DNA from 3 places in the Streptomyces sp. NPDC017936 genome. Region 1 is predicted to be linked to each of the others. Evidence: riboswitches for the same ligand, from Rfam matches in the RefSeq annotation. Region 1 holds a riboswitch; each other region holds the start of a gene.

Region 1 (5,727 bases):
GCACGGTCAGCGAGCGCGGGATCACACTCGTGCGGTCCTCGGCGTTGTCGTGCCCCGCGGAACGGGCCTGCGGCGGCAGCGCGTCCAGCTGCTCCTCGGCGAGCGCGCCGCGCGCCTCCCGGACCTGCCCCAGCAGCGCCACCGCGTCGTGCGGCCGGACGTCCGGGGTGCGGGCGGTGGCCGAGGCGACCAGCTCGTCCAGCTCGTACGCCAGACCGGGCACGACCGCCGAGGGCGGCGGCACGTCCTCGTGGAGGTGCTTGTAGAGCACGACGGCGGGGGAGTCCCCGTCGTGCGGCTTCTCGCCGGTGAGCATCTCGTAGAGCACGACCCCGCACGCGTACACGTCCACGCGCGCGTCGGTGGTGCCCTGCTCGACCTGCTCGGGCGCGAGGTACGACACGGTGCCGAGGACGGCGCCGGTGGTGCTGGTGACGGTGTCCACGGACCGCACGAGCCCGAAGTCGGCGACCTTGACCCGTCCGTCGTCCCCTATCAGCACGTTCTCGGGCTTCATGTCCCGGTGCACGAACCCCGCCCGGTGCGCGGCCCCGAGGGCGGCGAGCACCGGCTCCAGGATGTCCAGCGCGGCCCGCGGCTGCAGCGCCCCCCGCTCGCGCAGCACGTCGCGCAGGGTGCAGCCGGCGATGTACTCCATGGCCAGGTACACGTACGACCCGTCGGCCCCCTGGTCGAACACCTGGACGACGTTCGGGTGGTCCAGGCGGGCGACCGACTTCGCCTCCCGGATGAAGCGCTCGACGAAGGAGGCGTCCGTCGCGAGCGTCGGGTGCATCACCTTGAGCGCGAGGATCCGGTCGAGGCGGGTGTCCACGGCCCGGTAGACCGTGGCCATCCCGCCGACCGCGATCCGCGCGTCCACGCGATAACGCCCGTCGAGCGTCCGCCCGACCAGAGGGTCCTGAAGGGTCGTGTCCACGCACGCGAGTGTACGAGCCCGCACCGGCACCCCCACCCCTTCCGCCTCCGTCGGAGCACGACTGCAGCGGAGCTGTGACGTCGGCGACGGAGGCGGTGCGGGGGAGGGCGCGGCGGCACCCGCCGGCGGCGCCTCCCCCGCGTTCAGAACGCGGGGCGCTCCGGGTCCAGCACGGCCAGGCCCTCCGGGGGAGACGACGCCTCGGCGAAGTAGCGGCGGGGGATCCGGCCCGCCAGCCGGGCCAGCCGTCCCGCCTCGACGCCGGCCCGCATGGCCAGCGCCATCCGCTCGGGATCCGCCGCCCGCGTCACCGCCGACGCCAGCATCACCCCCGCGCACCCCAGCTCCATCGCCAGCGCCGCGTCCGACGCCGTACCCGCCCCCGCGTCCAGGATCACCGGCACGCCCGCCTGCTCGACGATCAGCTGGAAGTTGTGCGGGTTGCGGATCCCGAGCCCCGACCCGATCGGCGACCCCAGCGGCATCACCGCCGCGCACCCCACGTCCTCCAGCCTGCGCGCCAGCACCGGGTCGTCGTTCGTGTACGGCAGCACCGTGAACCCGTCGTCGACCAGCGTCTCCGCGGCGTCGAGCAGTTCGACCGGGTCCGGCAGCAGCGTCCGCTCGTCGGCGATGACCTCCAGCTTGACCAGGTCGGTCCCGAGCGCCTCGCGCGCCAGCCGGGCCGTCAGCACCGCCTCCCCGGCCGTGAAGCACCCCGCGGTGTTCGGCAGGACGCGGATGCCGAGCCGGTCCAGGACCGACAGGACCGAGCCGTGCACCGAGGGGTCCACCCGGCGCATCGCGACGGTCGTCAGCTCGGTCCCGGAGGCGACCAGCGCCCGCTCCAGCACCTCCAGGCTGGGCGCCCCGCCCGTGCCCATGATCAGACGGGACGAGAAGGCCGTACCGCCGAGGACGAAGGGATCGTCGGCCATGGCTCAGCCTCCCTGGACGGCCGTGAGGACTTCCACGCGGTCTCCCTCGCACAGGGGCGTGGCGGACCACCGCGCGCGCGGGACGACGGTCTCGTTGAGCGCCGCGGCCACCCCGGAGGGCGCCGGCGTCAGGGACCGCACGACGCTGTCGAGAGCCGTACCGGGCGCGACCTCGCGCCGTTCGCCGTTGACGGAGATGTTCATGCGGGCTGCTCCGAGAGTGCGGCGGCGCCGAAGCGCCGGGGCGTGAAGGGACGGGCCTCGTCGGGGAGTTCCCCGGTGACCAGGGCGTGCGCCAGCGCGTCACCGGTCACCGGCGTGAGCAGCACGCCGTTGCGGTAGTGCCCGGTGGCGAGCAGCAGCCCCTCCAGCCCGGTCGGCCCGAGCAGCGGGGCGTTGTCCGGGGACCCGGGGCGCAGGCCCGCGCGCGTCTCCGTCAGCGGCAGCTCGGTGATCCCGGGGACCAGTTCGTGCGCGTCCCGCAGCAGCTCGTACACGCCCCCGGCGGTCACCGTCGTGTCCCAGCCCAGCTCCTCGCTGGTCGCCCCGACGACCAGCTCGCCGTTCTCCCGCGGCACCAGGTACACCTGGCTGCCGCGCACCACGGCCCGTACCGTCCGGCTCAGGAACGGCGCGTACCGCTCCGGCACGGTCAGCCGCAGCACCTGCCCCTTCACCGGCCGCACGGGCGGCAGCACCTCGTCCGGCACGCCCGCGAGCCGCCCGCTGAGGCTGCCCGCCGCCAGGACCACCTGGTCCGCGCCCAACGACGCACCCGCGCGCGTGAGGACCCCGGCGGCCCGGCCGGCCACCACGGACAGCCGCTCGGCCCACGTCCGGTGGAAGACCACGCCCGTCCGCTCGCAGGCGGCCACCAGCGCTGCCGCCAGCCGCCGCGGATCGATCCGGTGGTCGCCGTCCACCCGCAGCCCGCCGCGCACCCCCGGCGCGAGCATCGGCTCGAGCCGCCGGCAGTCCCGGCCGGACAGCCACTCCGACTCCAGCCCCGACCGCCGCTGCAGCGCGTGCAGCTCCCGCAGATGGGCGCGGTCGTCGGCGTCCAGCGCGACCGCCAGCGTGCCGGAGCGGCGGTAGCCGAGGTCGTGGCCGGTGAGCTCGGTCAGCTCGGCCGCGAAGTCCGGGTAGCGGCGGGCCGACGCGAGGTTCAGGCCGAGCAGGGTCTGCTCGCCGTGGTGCAGCTCGGTGACGGCGGCCAGCATCCCGGCCGCGACCTGCGCGGCCCCGCCGCCCGGCGCGGGGTCCACCACGGCCGTGGCGAACCCGCGCTGCGCGGCCCGCCACGCCGTGACGAGCCCGATGATGCCGCCCCCCACGACGAGGACGTCCGAGGTTGGTGAGGACATGGGCGTCCAGCCCCTCCCTTCGCCGGCATGACCCGGATCAGGTTCGTACGGTCGGAGGCCGCCAGCCTCCCTCTCAGCCCGGTGCGTCCGGGCTCCCGCGAGTGCTCTACGGTGGCCACCCTAGCCCGACCCCGTACGACTCAGTAAGGGAGCCTCCGCCCGTGCCCCGCCCGCCCGCCTCCGACGACCGGCCCCGGACGAAGGAGGACGCCGTGCCCCGCAGATCCCTCGACGGCCTCGTCCTCGCCCCCGTCGCCGACCAGGCCCCCGGCCAGGTCGGCACCCGCACCCGCTTCACCTACCACGAGCGCGACGGTGTGATCTGGGCCGACTACGCGGGGGGCGACGTCGTACGCGGGCACCTGGTGGGCAGACGGGAGGGGGACCGGCTCGACTTCCGGTACGTCCAGCTCAAGCACGACGGGACCACGTCGAGCGGGCACTGCGTCTCGACGGTCGTGGAACTGCCCGACGGCCGGGTGCGCCTCGACGAGACGTGGGAGTGGGAGTCGCAGCAGGGTAACGGGACGAGCGTCGTGGAGCAGGTCACGGAGCACGACCGCTGACTGACGGACCGTCAGTTGTCTAAGGTGATCAGGTGAGCGAGCAGACGCGGGAAGAAGACAGGTCGCCCGAGCGGCGCGTGGTCGTCGTCGGCGCGGGCATGGCCGGGGTGCAGACCGCGGTCGCGCTGCGCGAGCAGGGCTTCACCGGCCGGGTGACCCTCATCGGCGCCGAACCCCACCAGCCCTACGACCGGCCGCCGCTGTCCAAGGCCGTCCTGCTCGGCAAGGCGGAGGACTCCGCCTTCGACGTCGACTTCGAGGGCCTCGGCATCGAACTGCGCCTGGGTACCGAGGCCCTCGGCGTCCGCCCCGCCGGCCACGAACTGGACACCGGGGCCGGGCCCGTCCCGTACGACGTCCTCGTCCTCGCCACCGGCGCCGAGCCCGTCCGGCTGCCCGGCGCCGAGGGTGTGCCCGGCGTCCACCTGCTGCGCACCCTGGACGACGCCGAACGGCTGCGGCCCGTGCTCGCCCGGCGGCACGACATCGTGGTCGTCGGCGCCGGGTGGATCGGCGCGGAGTTCGCCACGGCCGCCCGGGAGGCGGGCTGCGCGGTCACCGTCGTGGAGGCCGCCGACCGGCCGCTGGCCGGCGCCCTGCCCGCCGAGGTCGCCGACCCGATGACCGCCTGGTACGCCGACAGCGGCACCACGCTGCGCACCCACGCGCGCGTGCGGCGCGTCGAGCCCGGCGCGGTCGTCCTCGACGACGGCTCGCGGCTGTCCGCCGACGCCGTCGTGGTCGGCATCGGCGCTCGGCCCGCCACCGGCTGGCTGACCGGCTCCGGCGTCGGGCTCGGCGGGCACGGCGAGGTCGTGGCCGACGCCCACCTGCGCACCTCCGTCCCGGACGTGTACGCGGTCGGCGACTGCGCGTCCTTCCCCTCGGGGAGGTACGGCGAGCGGCTCCTCGTCCACCACTGGGACAACGCGCTCCAGGGCCCGCGCACGGTCGCCGCGAACATCCTCGCCGAGGCCACCGGGGAGCCCCTGTCGGTCTACGACCCGGTCCCGTACTTCTGGTCCGAGCAGTTCGGCCGCTTCGTCCAGTACGCCGGCCACCACACCGGTGCCGACACCGCCCTGTGGCGCGGCGACCCGGCCGGGCCCGCCTGGACGGTCTGCTGGCTGCGGGAGGACCGTCTGGTGGCCCTGCTGGCGGTGGGCCGCCCCCGCGACCTCGCCCAGGGGCGCCGGCTGATCGAGGCCGGCACGCCGATGGACCCGCGGCTGCTCGCGGACCCGGCCCGGCCGCTGAAGGCGGCGACGGCCTGACCGGGCGAACGGCTTGCCGACCGGCCCCGCCGGAGCCACCCGGCTTCCGACTGTCGGTGGCAGATGGCAGGCTTGTTCCCGTGACCGAGATTGACGCAAAGATCGATGCTCTCGTCCCCGCCTGGCTCACCGTGCCCGACATCGCCGAGCAGCTCGGCGTGGACGTGACACGTGTCCGGCAGCTGGTCAAGGAGGGCCAGCTGATCGCCGTGCGCCGTGGCGAGAACCGCGCGCTGCACGTCCCCGCCGCCTTCATCGACGGGGACAAGGTCGTCAAGGGCCTGGTCGGCACCCTGACGCTGCTGCGGGACGACGGCTTCACGGTCGAAGAGATGATCGAGTGGCTCTTCACCCCCGACCCGAGCCTGCCGGGCACCCCGGCCCAGGCCCTGAGCGAGAATCGCGGCACGGAGGTGAAGCGCCGCGCCCAGGCGCTCGCCGTCTGATCCGCAGCCGTCGAACGACCACCCGCCGTACGGCCGCGGCGCGCGTCGCCGCGGCCGTACGGCACCGCCCCGGGGGGACCCACGCATGCCCGACACCGCCCGCGCCCGCCTCGCCGACGCCCGCCTCTACCTCTGCACGGACGCCCGCAAGCGCCAGGGCGACCTCCCCGACTTCCTGGACGCGGTCCTCGCGGCAGGC
Region 2 (5,727 bases), on a different contig from region 1:
GGGCGCTGCCCCGGCGGGTCCCGCGTACGATGCGCCTGAGGCGCAGCAGACTCGCCCCATGCCCGTCGTCCCCGACGTACCCGCTCACGGCGGAAACCAGGATGACGACCGGGGGGCCGCCCGGCCGGGCGGCCCCTTGTTCCGAGAGGGGACGTTCCACGGCGGGACGTCCCCGCACCAGATGTTCCGCGACGAGACCCCGTCGGCGCAGCCCCATGCGGCGGTGCCGCAGAATCCGGATCCCATGCCCGACGCCCCGCAGCCGGCGCCCGCACCGCAGAAGAAGAGCGCGGGCCGAGACCTGGGCGCGGCCATAGGGGTCGGGGTCGGTCTCGGCGTGGTGATCGTCGCCTCGCTGTTCATCGTCAAGGCCGTGTTCGTCGGCGTCATAGCGGTCGCCGTCGTCGTGGGCCTGTGGGAGCTGACCAGCCGGCTCCAGGAGCGCAAGGGCATCAAGGCGCCGCTGGTGCCGCTCGCGCTCGGCGGTGCCGCGATGGTCGTCGCCGGGTACGTCAGGGGCGCCGAGGGGGCGTGGGTCGCCATGGCCCTGACCGCGCTGGCGGTCCTGGTCTGGCGCATGACGGAACCGCCGGAGGGCTACCTCAAGGACGTCACCGCCGGTGTCTTCGCGGCCTTCTACGTCCCGTTCCTGGCCACCTTCGTCGCCTTGATGCTCACGGCCGACGACGGGGCGCAGCGCGTGCTGACCTTCCTGGTGCTGACGGTGGTCAGCGACACCGGCGCGTACGCCGTCGGCTGGCGCTTCGGCCGGCACAAGCTCGCCCCGCGCATCAGTCCCGGCAAGACCCGCGAGGGCCTGCTCGGCGCGGTGTCGTTCGCGATGGTCGCCGGCGCGCTGTGCATGCAGTTCCTCATCGACGACGGCACCTGGTGGCAGGGCCTGCTCCTCGGCCTCGCGGTCGCGGCCAGCGCCACGCTCGGTGACCTCGGCGAGTCCATGATCAAGCGGGACCTGGGCATCAAGGACATGGGCACGCTGCTCCCGGGCCACGGCGGCATCATGGACCGGCTGGACTCGCTGCTGCCGACGGCGCCGGTCGTCTGGCTCCTCCTGGTGCTGTTCGTCGGCTCCGGCTGACCGGTCCGCACCCGGCCGACCCGAGCCCCCGTCCCCCGCGGACGGGGGCTCGTCGCGTGCTCCGGCCGGCCGACCGGGTCACCCGAGTGGATCTGCGACACTGGTAGGGCCATGCCTAAGCCCGGAGAACTCGTTTTCGTCGCCCCCCGCGGAGCCAAGAAGCCGCCGCGGCATCTCGCCGACCTCTCGCCCGCCGAGCGGAAGGAGGCGGTCGCGGAGATCGGTGAGAAGCCGTTCCGGGCGAAGCAGCTGTCGCAGCACTACTTCGCGCGGTACGCGCACGACCCGGCGGAGTGGACCGACATCCCCGCCGGGGCGCGCGACAAGCTGCGCGAGGCGCTGCTGCCCGACCTGATGACGGTGGTCCGGCACCTGTCGACCGACCAGGGCACCACCCGCAAGACGCTGTGGCGGCTGTTCGACGGCACGCTCGTGGAGTCGGTGCTGATGCGTTACCCGGACCGGGTGACGATGTGCATCAGCTCCCAGGCGGGCTGCGGGATGAACTGCCCGTTCTGCGCCACCGGACAGGCCGGGCTGGACCGGAACCTGTCGACGGCGGAGATCGTGCACCAGATCGTCGACGGGATGCGGGCGCTGAGGGACGGGGAGGTCCCGGGCGGGCCGGCCCGGCTGTCCAACATCGTCTTCATGGGCATGGGCGAGCCCCTCGCCAACTACAAGCGGGTCGTCGGCGCGATCCGCGCGCTCACCGACCCGACGCCGGACGGGCTCGGCCTGTCGCAGCGCGGGATCACCGTGTCGACGGTCGGGCTGGTGCCGGCCATCCACCGGTTCTCCGACGAGGGCTTCAAGTGCCGGCTCGCCATCTCGCTGCACGCCCCGGACGACGAGCTGCGCGACACCCTCGTCCCCGTGAACACGCGGTGGAAGGTGCGCGAGGTGCTCGACGCGGGCTTCGAGTACGCCGAGAAGTCCGGCCGCCGGCTGTCCATCGAGTACGCCCTGATCCGCGACATCAACGACCAGGCCTGGCGCGGCGACCGCCTGGGACGGCTCCTCAAGGGCCGACCGGTGCACGTCAACCTGATCCCGCTCAACCCGACGCCCGGCTCGAAGTGGACCGCCTCCCGGCCCGAGGACGAGAAGGCGTTCGTCGAGGCCATCGCGGCGCACGGGGTGCCGGTCACCATCCGGGACACCCGCGGCCAGGAGATCGACGGGGCCTGTGGTCAGCTCGCCGCCACCGAGCGGTAGTCTGATCCCGGACAACTTCATACCTTCATATTCCGACAGGGGAGCGCCACAGCGCTGAGAGTGCGGCAACCGGCCGCAGACCCTCTGAACCTCGCCCAGGTCATTCTGGGTAGGAAGTTCGGTCATCACTCGAGCTGTTGCGCCCTGCCCGGGTACCCGCGGAGTCTCCGCGGGTCCCGGGCAGGGCCGCGTCTCTTCCTGGTCAACCCCAGGAGGAATCCAGTGCACACCAGGATGTTCGTGGCCGCGGCGGTCGGCCTCGGTCTCGTCACGCTGTCCGCGTGCGGTTCGTCGTCCGGCGACACCGGATCAGGTGGCGACCCGAAGACCGTCACCCTCGTCAGCCACGACTCGTGGGCCGTGACGAAGAGCGTGCTCGCCGACTTCGAGAAGCAGTCCGGCTACAAGGTGAAGGTCCTCACCGACGGCGACGCCGGGCAGGCCGTCAACAAGGCGATCCTCACCAAGGACAACCCGCAGGGCGACGTCTTCTTCGGCGTCGACAACACGCTCCTGTCCCGCGCCCTCGACAACGGCCTGTTCCAGCCGTACGAGGCCAAGGGCCTCGACCGGGTCGGCGCCGCGTACCGGCTCGACGCGGACAAGCACCGGGTCACCCCCGTCGACCACGGCGACGTCTGCGTCAACTACGACAAGAAGTACTTCGCCGACCACGAGCTGGCCCCGCCGGCCACCTTCGACGACCTGGTCAAGCCCGCCTACAGGAACCTCCTGGTCACCGAGAACGCCTCCACCTCCTCACCCGGCCTCGGCTTCCTGCTCGGTACGGCCGCCCGGTACGGCGACGACGGGTGGGAGGGCTACTGGAAGAAGCTGCGGGCCAACGGCGTGAAGGTGGTCTCCGGCTGGGAGCAGGCCTACAACGAGGAGTTCTCCGGTTCCGCGGGCGGCAGGAAGGCCGGGGGCGACCGGCCGCTCGTCGTCTCCTACGCCTCCTCGCCGCCCGCCGAGGTCGTCTTCGCCGACCCCAGGCCCACCACCGCGCCGACCGGCGTGGCCACCGGCACCTGCTTCCGGCAGGTCGAGTTCGCGGGGCTGCTGAGCAACGCGAGGAACAGCGCCGGCGGCAAGGCGCTCATCGACTTCCTGATCTCCCGGGAGTTCCAGGAGGACATGCCGCTCAACATGTTCGTCTACCCGGTGACCGAGGGCGCGGGCGTGCCCGCCGAGTTCACGAAGTACGGGCCCGCCGCGCAGGACCCCGAGACCATGGACCCGGCGAGGATCGCCGAGAACCGCGACCGGTGGGTCACGTCGTGGACCTCGCTCGTACTGAAGTGACCCCGGCCAGGAGGCCTTCCGGGAACGCGGCGCGGCTCGGGCTCATGGCCCTGCCCGTCGCGTTCTTCGGGATCTTCTTCGCCTACCCCGTCGCCGCGATCGTCTCGCGCGGACTCCACGTCGACGGGCAGTGGCGGTTCGGCCGCCTCCTCGACGTGCTCGGGCAGGCCGGCATCCGGCACGTCCTGTGGTTCACCACCTGGCAGGCGCTCGCCTCCACCGCGCTCACCCTGCTGCTGGCGCTGCCGGGCGCGTACGTCTTCGCGCGCCTGGACTTCCCGGGCAAGCAGGTGCTGCGGGCCGTCGTCACCGTCCCGTTCGTGCTGCCGACGGTCGTCGTCGGCACGGCGTTCCTCGCGCTCGTCGGGCGCGGCGGACTCCTCGACGACCTGTGGGGCGTACGGCTGGACACCACCGTGTGGGCGATCCTGCTCGCGCACGTCTTCTTCAACTACGCGGTCGTCGTGCGCACGGTGGGCGGGCTGTGGTCGCAGCTCGACCCCCGGCAGGAGGAGGCCGCGCGCATGCTCGGCGCCTCCCGGGCGCGGGCCTGGCGCACGGTCACCCTCCCCGCGCTCGGGCCCGCCGTGGCCGCCGCCGCGCTGATGGTCTTCCTCTTCACCTTCACCTCCTTCGGCGTGGTCCAGATCCTCGGCGGCCCCGCCTTCTCCACGCTCGAGGTGGAGATCTACCGGCAGACCTCCGAGATCTTCGACCTGTCCACGGCGGCCGTCCTGACGATCGTCCAGTTCGCGGCCGTGGGCGCGATCCTCGCCGTGCACGCCTGGACGGTGCGGCGGCGGGAGACCGCGCTGCGGCTGGTGGACGCGAAGCTGACCGCGCGGCGGCCGCGCGGGGCGGGGCAGTGGGCGCTGCTCGGCGGGGTGCTGGCGAGCATCGCCCTGCTGCTGGTGCTGCCGCCGGCCGTGCTGGTGCAGCGGTCGCTGGACGCGCCGGACCTCGCCTACTACCGGGCGCTGACCAGCGAGGAGGGCAACGTCTTCCTGGTGCCGCCGATCGAGGCGATCGGCAACTCGCTGGAGTACGCCGCCGCCGCGACCGCCCTCGCGCTGCTGATCGGCGGGCTGGCCGCGGCGGCCCTCACCCGGCGGGACGCCGGACGTCTCGTCCGGGGCTTCGACGCGCTGCTGATGCTGCCGCTGGGCGTCTCCGCGGTGACCGTCGGCTTCGGCTTCCTGATCGCGCTCGACGAGCCCCCGCTGGACCTGCGCGGCACCTGGATCCTGGTGCCGCTCGCCCAGGCGCTGGTCGGCGTCCCCTTCGTCGTGCGGACCATGCTGCCCGTGCTGCGGGCGGTGGACGGACGGCTGCGGGAGGCGGCGGCCGTGCTCGGGGCGTCGCCCTGGCGGGTGTGGCGGGAGGTGGACCTGCCGATGGTGCGGCGGGCGCTGCTCGTCGCGGCCGGGTTCGCCTTCGCGGTGTCGCTCGGGGAGTTCGGGGCGACGGTGTTCATCGCCCGGCCCGACAACCCCACGCTGCCGGTCGCGGTGGCGCGGCTGCTCGGGCGGGCCGGTGAGCTCAACTACGGGCAGGCGATGGCCCTGTCGACGATTCTGATGCTGGTGTGCGCGGTGGCCCTGCTGGTGCTGGAGCGGCTGCTCCCCCAGTCTCGAACAGGCTCGACCGGGGGCACCCCCATCGACCGGACGGGGGAGTTCTGATGCTGTTGCGGCTCGAGGGCGCGACCGTGCGGTTCGGCGGACGGGCCGTGCTGGACGCCGTCGACCTCGCCGTCGCCGAGCACGAGGTGGTGTGCGTGCTCGGGCCGAGCGGCAGCGGCAAGTCGACGCTGCTGCGGGCGGTGGCCGGGCTGCAGCCCCTCGACGCCGGGCGGGTCCTGCTCGACGGGCGCGACCAGGCCGGGGTGGCCGCGCACCGGCGGGCGCTCGGGCTGATGTTCCAGGACCACCAGCTCTTCCCGCAGCGGGACGTGGGCGGCAACGTGGCCTTCGGGCTACGCATGCACGGCACGCCCAAGCGCCAACAGGCCGAGCGCGTGCAGGAGTTGCTGGACCTGGTCGGGCTGCCGGGCGCCGCCCGCCGGGCCGTCGCCGCGCTCTCGGGCGGTGAGCAGCAGCGGGTCGCGC
Region 3 (5,727 bases), on a different contig from region 1:
CGAGCTGGTCGCCGCCCTCCAGGAGAAGGGCCTGGTCGACGCGGCGGGCCGCTGGTGCGCGGGCACCGCCCGGCTGTGGTTCCTGGGCGACTTCACCGACCGCGGCCCGGACGGTATCGGCGTCATCGACCTCGTCATGCGCCTGTCCGCCGAAGCGGCCGCGGCCGGCGGCTACTGCAAGGCCCTCATGGGCAACCACGAGCTGCTCCTGCTCGGCGCCAAGCGCTTCGGCGACACCCCCGTCAACTCCGGCGCGGGCACCGCCACCTTCCAGGCGGCCTGGCTGCTCAACGGCGGCCAGAAGTCCGACATGGACCGCCTCCAGGACCACCACCTGCAGTGGATGGCCCGCCTCGACGCCATCGAGGAGGTCGACGGTCATCTGCTCGTGCACTCCGACACCACCGCCTACCTCGACTACGGCGACTCGATCGAGGCGGTCAACGACACCGTCCGCGAGACGATCACCCGTAACGACGCGGACGAAGTCTGGGACCTGTTCCGCAAGTTCACCAAGCGCTTCTCCTTCCGCGACGAAGGCGGCGCCGACGCCGTCCGCTCGCTCCTGGATACGTACGGCGGCACCCGCATCGTTCACGGCCACAGCCCGATCCCGTACCTGCTGGGCGAGGTCGGCTCCGAGGACGGCGACGACGCGGCCGGTCCCGTCGTCGAGGGACCGCACGTCTACGCCGACGGGCTGGCCATCGCGATGGACGGCGGCGTGACGATGGCCGGAAAGCTGCTGGTCCAGCAACTGCCGCTGATCGTTTGACCGTTCACGTCTCCGGCGCTCCCCCGCGCCGGAGACGTCCGACGACACCGCAGGCCAGGGGCCAATTTCCGCGAACCCCCTGTTACCTCAGGCCGTCGCCGCTCTACCATCGGCTTATCCGTAGCAGGCTCCCCTCCGTTTCTGCCCGACGGCTCGTTGGCATGCGAGCCCCAAGCCCTACGGAGCATCGGGGGATGCACATGAACAGCGTTCCGCAGCACCTGCACAGCGAGGACCGCCAGGAGTACGAGCGGGTCCTCGACGAGGCGCTGCGCTCCGCACCACACCACCCGCACCTGACCGCTGTCGGACAGCGGCTGAACGCCGAACAACTGCGCACCATGGCGCTCAACGCCACCGCGCTCATCGCGGCGGCCGCGGCGACCGAGTACCAGCACTACGTGAAGGTCCGCGAGGAACTGCGCCACCCGGCGCCGTCCACCCCGTCGTCACCCGCCCACGAGTCCGGTTCCGGTGAGCCGGGCGTGGGCGGTCTGGGGCTCGCCACCACCATGGGAGAGGCCGCGCAGGTCGCCGAGGGCGCCGGGGCGGGCGCCGTCGCCATCGCCGCCGTCCTCACCCCCGTTCTCGCCGGAACCGCCGCGGTGATCTTCCTGCTCGTCGGTTACCTCCTCAGCATGCTCAGCCCCGGGCAGTCGTTCGCCCAGGCCATGCTCACCGCCGGATGGGCGTTCGGGGCCATCGCCGCGGCCGCCATCCTCGTCGCCACCGTCGGACTCCTCCTCACCGCGCTGCGCAACCGGCCCTCCGTGGAGGCCGGCCCGTACGACGAACTGCGCGACGAGGTGGCCCGCGCCAGGGAAGCCTGGCGGGAAGCCCTGCTCGAACGGGGCATCGTGCCGTTCCTGCGCGAGGCCCTCGCCGACCCCGGCACGGCCGCCGCGTCGCACTCCGAGCCGGCCCCGCAGGCGCCCACCGGCCGTCTGCCGAAGATCGGCTACGACCGCCCGGGCTTCACCAGCCCCGACGACGGGCGCACCGGCGGCTCCCGCCCGAGCTACAGCAGCCCGGACTACACCAGCCCGGACTTCGGCGGCCCGGAACACCAGCCGGAGTAGGCCTTCGGCTTGCGCCCCCCGCCACAGGGGAGCGCAAGCCGTACAGCCGGCGCCGTACGGAGCGGGACCGGCGTCAGTCCGCCAGCGGCAGATACACGCGGTTCCCCGCCGCCGCGAACTCCTTCGACTTCTGCGCCATCCCCTCCTCGATCTCCGCACGTGACCCACCGTGCTCGCGACGGATGTCCTGGGAGATCTTCATCGAGCAGAACTTCGGCCCGCACATCGAGCAGAAGTGAGCGGTCTTGGCCGGCTCCGCGGGCAGGGTCTCGTCGTGGAACTCACGGGCCGTGTCCGGATCGAGGGCCAGGTTGAACTGGTCCTCCCAACGGAACTCGAACCGGGCGTCGGACAGCGCGTCGTCCCATTCCTGCGCCCCGGGGTGGCCCTTGGCGAGATCGGCCGCATGGGCAGCGATCTTGTAGGTGATGACGCCGGTCTTGACGTCGTCCCGGTTGGGCAGACCCAGGTGTTCCTTGGGCGTGACGTAGCAGAGCATGGCCGTGCCCCACCAGGCGATCATCGCGGCACCGATGCCGGAGGTGATGTGGTCGTACGCCGGTGCGACGTCCGTCGTCAGCGGGCCGAGCGTGTAGAAGGGAGCCTCGTCGCAGATCTCCTGCTGGAGGTCGATGTTCTCCTTGATCTTGTGCATCGGAACGTGTCCCGGGCCCTCGATCATGGTCTGGACGTGGAAGCGCTTCGCGATCCGGTTGAGTTCCCCGAGCGTGCGCAACTCCGCGAACTGCGCCTCGTCGTTGGCGTCCGCGATCGAGCCCGGCCGGAGACCGTCACCGAGCGAGTACGTGACGTCGTAGGCGGCGAGGATCTCGCACAGCTCCTCGAAGTTCTCGTAGAGGAACGACTCCTTGTGGTGGGCCAGGCACCATGCCGCCATGATCGAGCCGCCGCGGGAGACGATGCCGGTCTTGCGGTTCGCCGTCAGCGGGACGTACGGCAGACGTACCCCCGCGTGGACCGTCATGTAGTCCACGCCCTGCTCGGCCTGCTCGATGACGGTGTCCTTGTAGATCTCCCAGGTCAGTTCCTCGGCCTTGCCGTCGACCTTCTCCAGGGCCTGGTAGAGCGGCACCGTGCCGATGGGGACGGGGGAGTTGCGCAGCACCCACTCGCGGGTGGTGTGGATGTTGCGGCCGGTGGAGAGGTCCATGACCGTGTCGGCTCCCCAGCGGGTCGCCCAGGTCATCTTCTCGACCTCCTCTTCGATGGAGGACGTCACGGCGGAGTTGCCGATGTTGGCGTTGACCTTCACCAGGAACCGCTTGCCGATGATCATCGGCTCGATCTCCGGGTGGTTGACGTTCGCGGGCAGGACGGCACGGCCCGCCGCGATCTCCTCACGGACCACCTCGGGCGACACGTTCTCCCGGATCGCCACGTACTCCATCTCCGGGGTGACCTCCCCCCGGCGCGCGTACGCGAGTTGGGTGACCGCCTTGCCGTCACGGCTCCGGCGCGGCAGACGGGGACGCCCCGGGAAGACCGCGTCGAGGTTGCGCAGGCCACCACGCGGCGAGGTGTGCTTGATCCCGTCGTCCTCCGGACGGACGGGGCGGCCCGCGTACTCCTCGGTGTCGCCGCGCGTGGTGATCCAGTTCTCCCGCAGCGGCGGCAGGCCCCTGCGGACATCGGTGTCGACGTGCGGATCGGTGTACGGGCCGGAGGTGTCGTACAGCGTGACCGACCGTCCGTTGGTGAGGTGCACCTGGCGGACCGGCACCCGCAGGTCGGGGCGGGTGCCCTCGACATACGCCTTGTGCCAGCCGATGGACTTCCCGGCCTCCCCGTGGGCAGAGCTCTCGGCGGAGATCTGCGCGGAGGCAGGCGTGCGTGCGTCCTTGTTGGTCATGAGACCTACTCCCTACGCCGGCATTACCCGGTAACAGGTTCAGCGGTCGACGCAGCGGCTACCGCCTGCCGACGTTTCCTGTGAAACATCACCTGGTGTCGGTGACGTTCCACGTGAAACATCGCGAAGACGGAGGTCAGCGCCCTCTCAGCCCGGTGCTCCGAGCTCCCGCGTGTGCAAAGGTGCCCCCACGCTAGCGGCAGTTCGGGCGCGGTGAACAGGGGGCCCTCTTCGTTCTTGCGATGATCGGGCGGTGACCACGACACACCAGCCTCCGTATCCACCACCCGAACCACCCCGCGGGCCGGGTGCCGGAAACGGCCACGGGCCCGGCACCGGCCGTGGCCGGATCCCCGCACCCGGAGACGACCGCGCCTTCGGCGGCGGGCACGCCCCGGGGCCCGGGTCCGGCGACGGTCGCTCTGAGGTCCATGGCGCGCGGGGCCCCGGCAACGGTCGGACGCCGAGCGGCGGGTACGGGCCCGGTGAGCCTCGGAGGCTCGACGGGCCCGGTGGCGGCGAGCGCGGGCCGGGCAGGGACGAATACGGTCCGGGCAGAGGCGAGTACGGCTCCGGCAGGGACGACTACCGCCCGGGCATGGGCGGACACGGCGCCGCCGGTGACCCGGCCGGCGCTCACCTCCACGCGCACGCCCCGGACGGCGGCCACAGCGGTGGGCCGGGTCCCGGTTCCGGTGGCGGGCACGGTTCCGGTGGCGGGCACGGTTCCGGCGAGGGGCACGGACCCGGTTCAGGCGGGGGGCACGGGCACTCGCACAGTCACGGCCCGGCCGCCCCCGTCTCCCTGCACCTGCGCAAGGTCATCACGGCCGTCCTCGTCCCGTTCGCCGTGGCGGTGCTCGCCGGGCTGGTCGTGCTGTGGCCCGGCGGCGCCCCGGCGCACGAGCGCACCGGCGTCGGCTTCGACCGGCAGACCCAGCACGCGACGGTGACCAAGGTGGAGACCTTGAGCTGCTCGTCGGTGAACGGCTCGGGCGGCGCCCCGACCGGCGACACCTCCACGGCCGAGGGCTCCTCCGCCCAGCAGCAGGCGAACGGCACCTGCAAGCGGGCCACGATCCGGGTGGACACGGGTCAGGACAAGGGACGCACGTTCACGGAGATCGTGCAGCCGGACCAGTCACGACAGCTGGACGAGGGCCAGAAGGTCGTGGTCGCCTACGAGCCCGCCGCGCCGAAGGACCTCCAGTACTCGGTGGCCGACGTGAACCGTCGCGTTCCGATGACGGTGCTCGCCCTGATCTTCGCCCTCGCCGTCGTGGTCGTCGGCCGGCTGCGGGGTGTCATGGCGCTGATCGCCCTGGCCATCAGCTTCCTCATCCTGAACTTCTTCATCCTGCCCGCGATCCTCCAGGGGTCGAACCCTCTGGTCGTGGCGGTGGTGGGGTCGAGCGCCATCATGCTGATCGCGCTCTATCTGTGTCATGGCCTGTCGGCCCGTACGTCCGTCGCGGTGCTCGGCACACTCATCTCGCTGTCGCTGATCGGCGTCCTCGGCTCGCTCTTCATCGACTGGGCCGCGCTCACCGGCAACACGGACGACAACACCGGCCTGATCCACGGCCTGTATCCGTCGATCGACATGAGCGGTCTGCTGCTCGCGGGCATCATCATCGGCTCGCTCGGCGTCCTCGACGATGTGACGGTGACCCAGACGTCGGCGGTCTGGGAACTGCACGAGGCCAACCCGTCCATGGGCTGGCGGGGGCTGTACCGGGCCGCCATCCGGATCGGCCGTGACCACATCGCCTCCGTGGTGAACACGCTCGTCCTCGCCTACGCCGGCGCCGCCCTGCCGCTGCTGCTGCTCTTCTCGATCGCCCAGAGCAACGTCGGCACGGTCGCCAACAGCGAGTTGGTCGCCGAGGAGATCGTGCGCACACTGGTGGGCTCGATCGGTCTGGTGGCGTCGGTTCCGGTGACCACGGCCCTCGCGGCCCTGGTCGTCTCGGCCGACCGACCGGAGTCCGGCAGGGCGGCCG

What was found. A riboswitch is a leader RNA that binds a small molecule or an ion and turns the genes downstream of it on or off. The one in region 1 is predicted to bind thiamine pyrophosphate.
Region 2: another riboswitch for thiamine pyrophosphate. It lies ahead of ACH4F6_RS29630 (thiamine ABC transporter substrate binding subunit); the one in region 1 lies ahead of thiO (glycine oxidase ThiO).
Region 3: another riboswitch for thiamine pyrophosphate. It lies ahead of thiC (phosphomethylpyrimidine synthase ThiC); the one in region 1 lies ahead of thiO (glycine oxidase ThiO).

The regions. Positions count from the first base shown of each region.
Region 1 covers NZ_JBIRHK010000022.1:17,537-23,263, forward strand. Annotated here, with positions in the region: gene pknB (Stk1 family PASTA domain-containing Ser/Thr kinase) at 1-940, opposite strand, end outside; gene ACH4F6_RS34790 (thiazole synthase) at 1,084-1,878, opposite strand; gene thiS (sulfur carrier protein ThiS) at 1,882-2,082, opposite strand; gene thiO (glycine oxidase ThiO) at 2,079-3,242, opposite strand; TPP riboswitch at 3,240-3,351, opposite strand; gene ACH4F6_RS34805 (hypothetical protein) at 3,455-3,808, shown strand; gene ACH4F6_RS34810 (NAD(P)/FAD-dependent oxidoreductase) at 3,841-5,082, shown strand; gene ACH4F6_RS34815 (Rv2175c family DNA-binding protein) at 5,163-5,528, shown strand; gene thiE (thiamine phosphate synthase) at 5,614-5,727, shown strand, end outside.
Region 2 covers NZ_JBIRHK010000016.1:128,038-133,764, reverse strand. Annotated here, with positions in the region: gene ACH4F6_RS29640 (phosphatidate cytidylyltransferase) at 1-1,099, shown strand, start outside; gene rlmN (23S rRNA (adenine(2503)-C(2))-methyltransferase RlmN) at 1,211-2,317, shown strand; TPP riboswitch at 2,345-2,451, shown strand; gene ACH4F6_RS29630 (thiamine ABC transporter substrate binding subunit) at 2,552-3,619, shown strand; gene ACH4F6_RS29625 (ABC transporter permease) at 3,595-5,301, shown strand; gene ACH4F6_RS29620 (ABC transporter ATP-binding protein) at 5,301-5,727, shown strand, end outside.
Region 3 covers NZ_JBIRHK010000012.1:169,866-175,592, forward strand. Annotated here, with positions in the region: gene ACH4F6_RS24985 (metallophosphoesterase) at 1-775, shown strand, start outside; gene ACH4F6_RS24990 (hypothetical protein) at 970-1,854, shown strand; gene thiC (phosphomethylpyrimidine synthase ThiC) at 1,928-3,724, opposite strand; TPP riboswitch at 3,717-3,906, opposite strand; gene ACH4F6_RS25000 (YibE/F family protein) at 4,323-5,727, shown strand, end outside.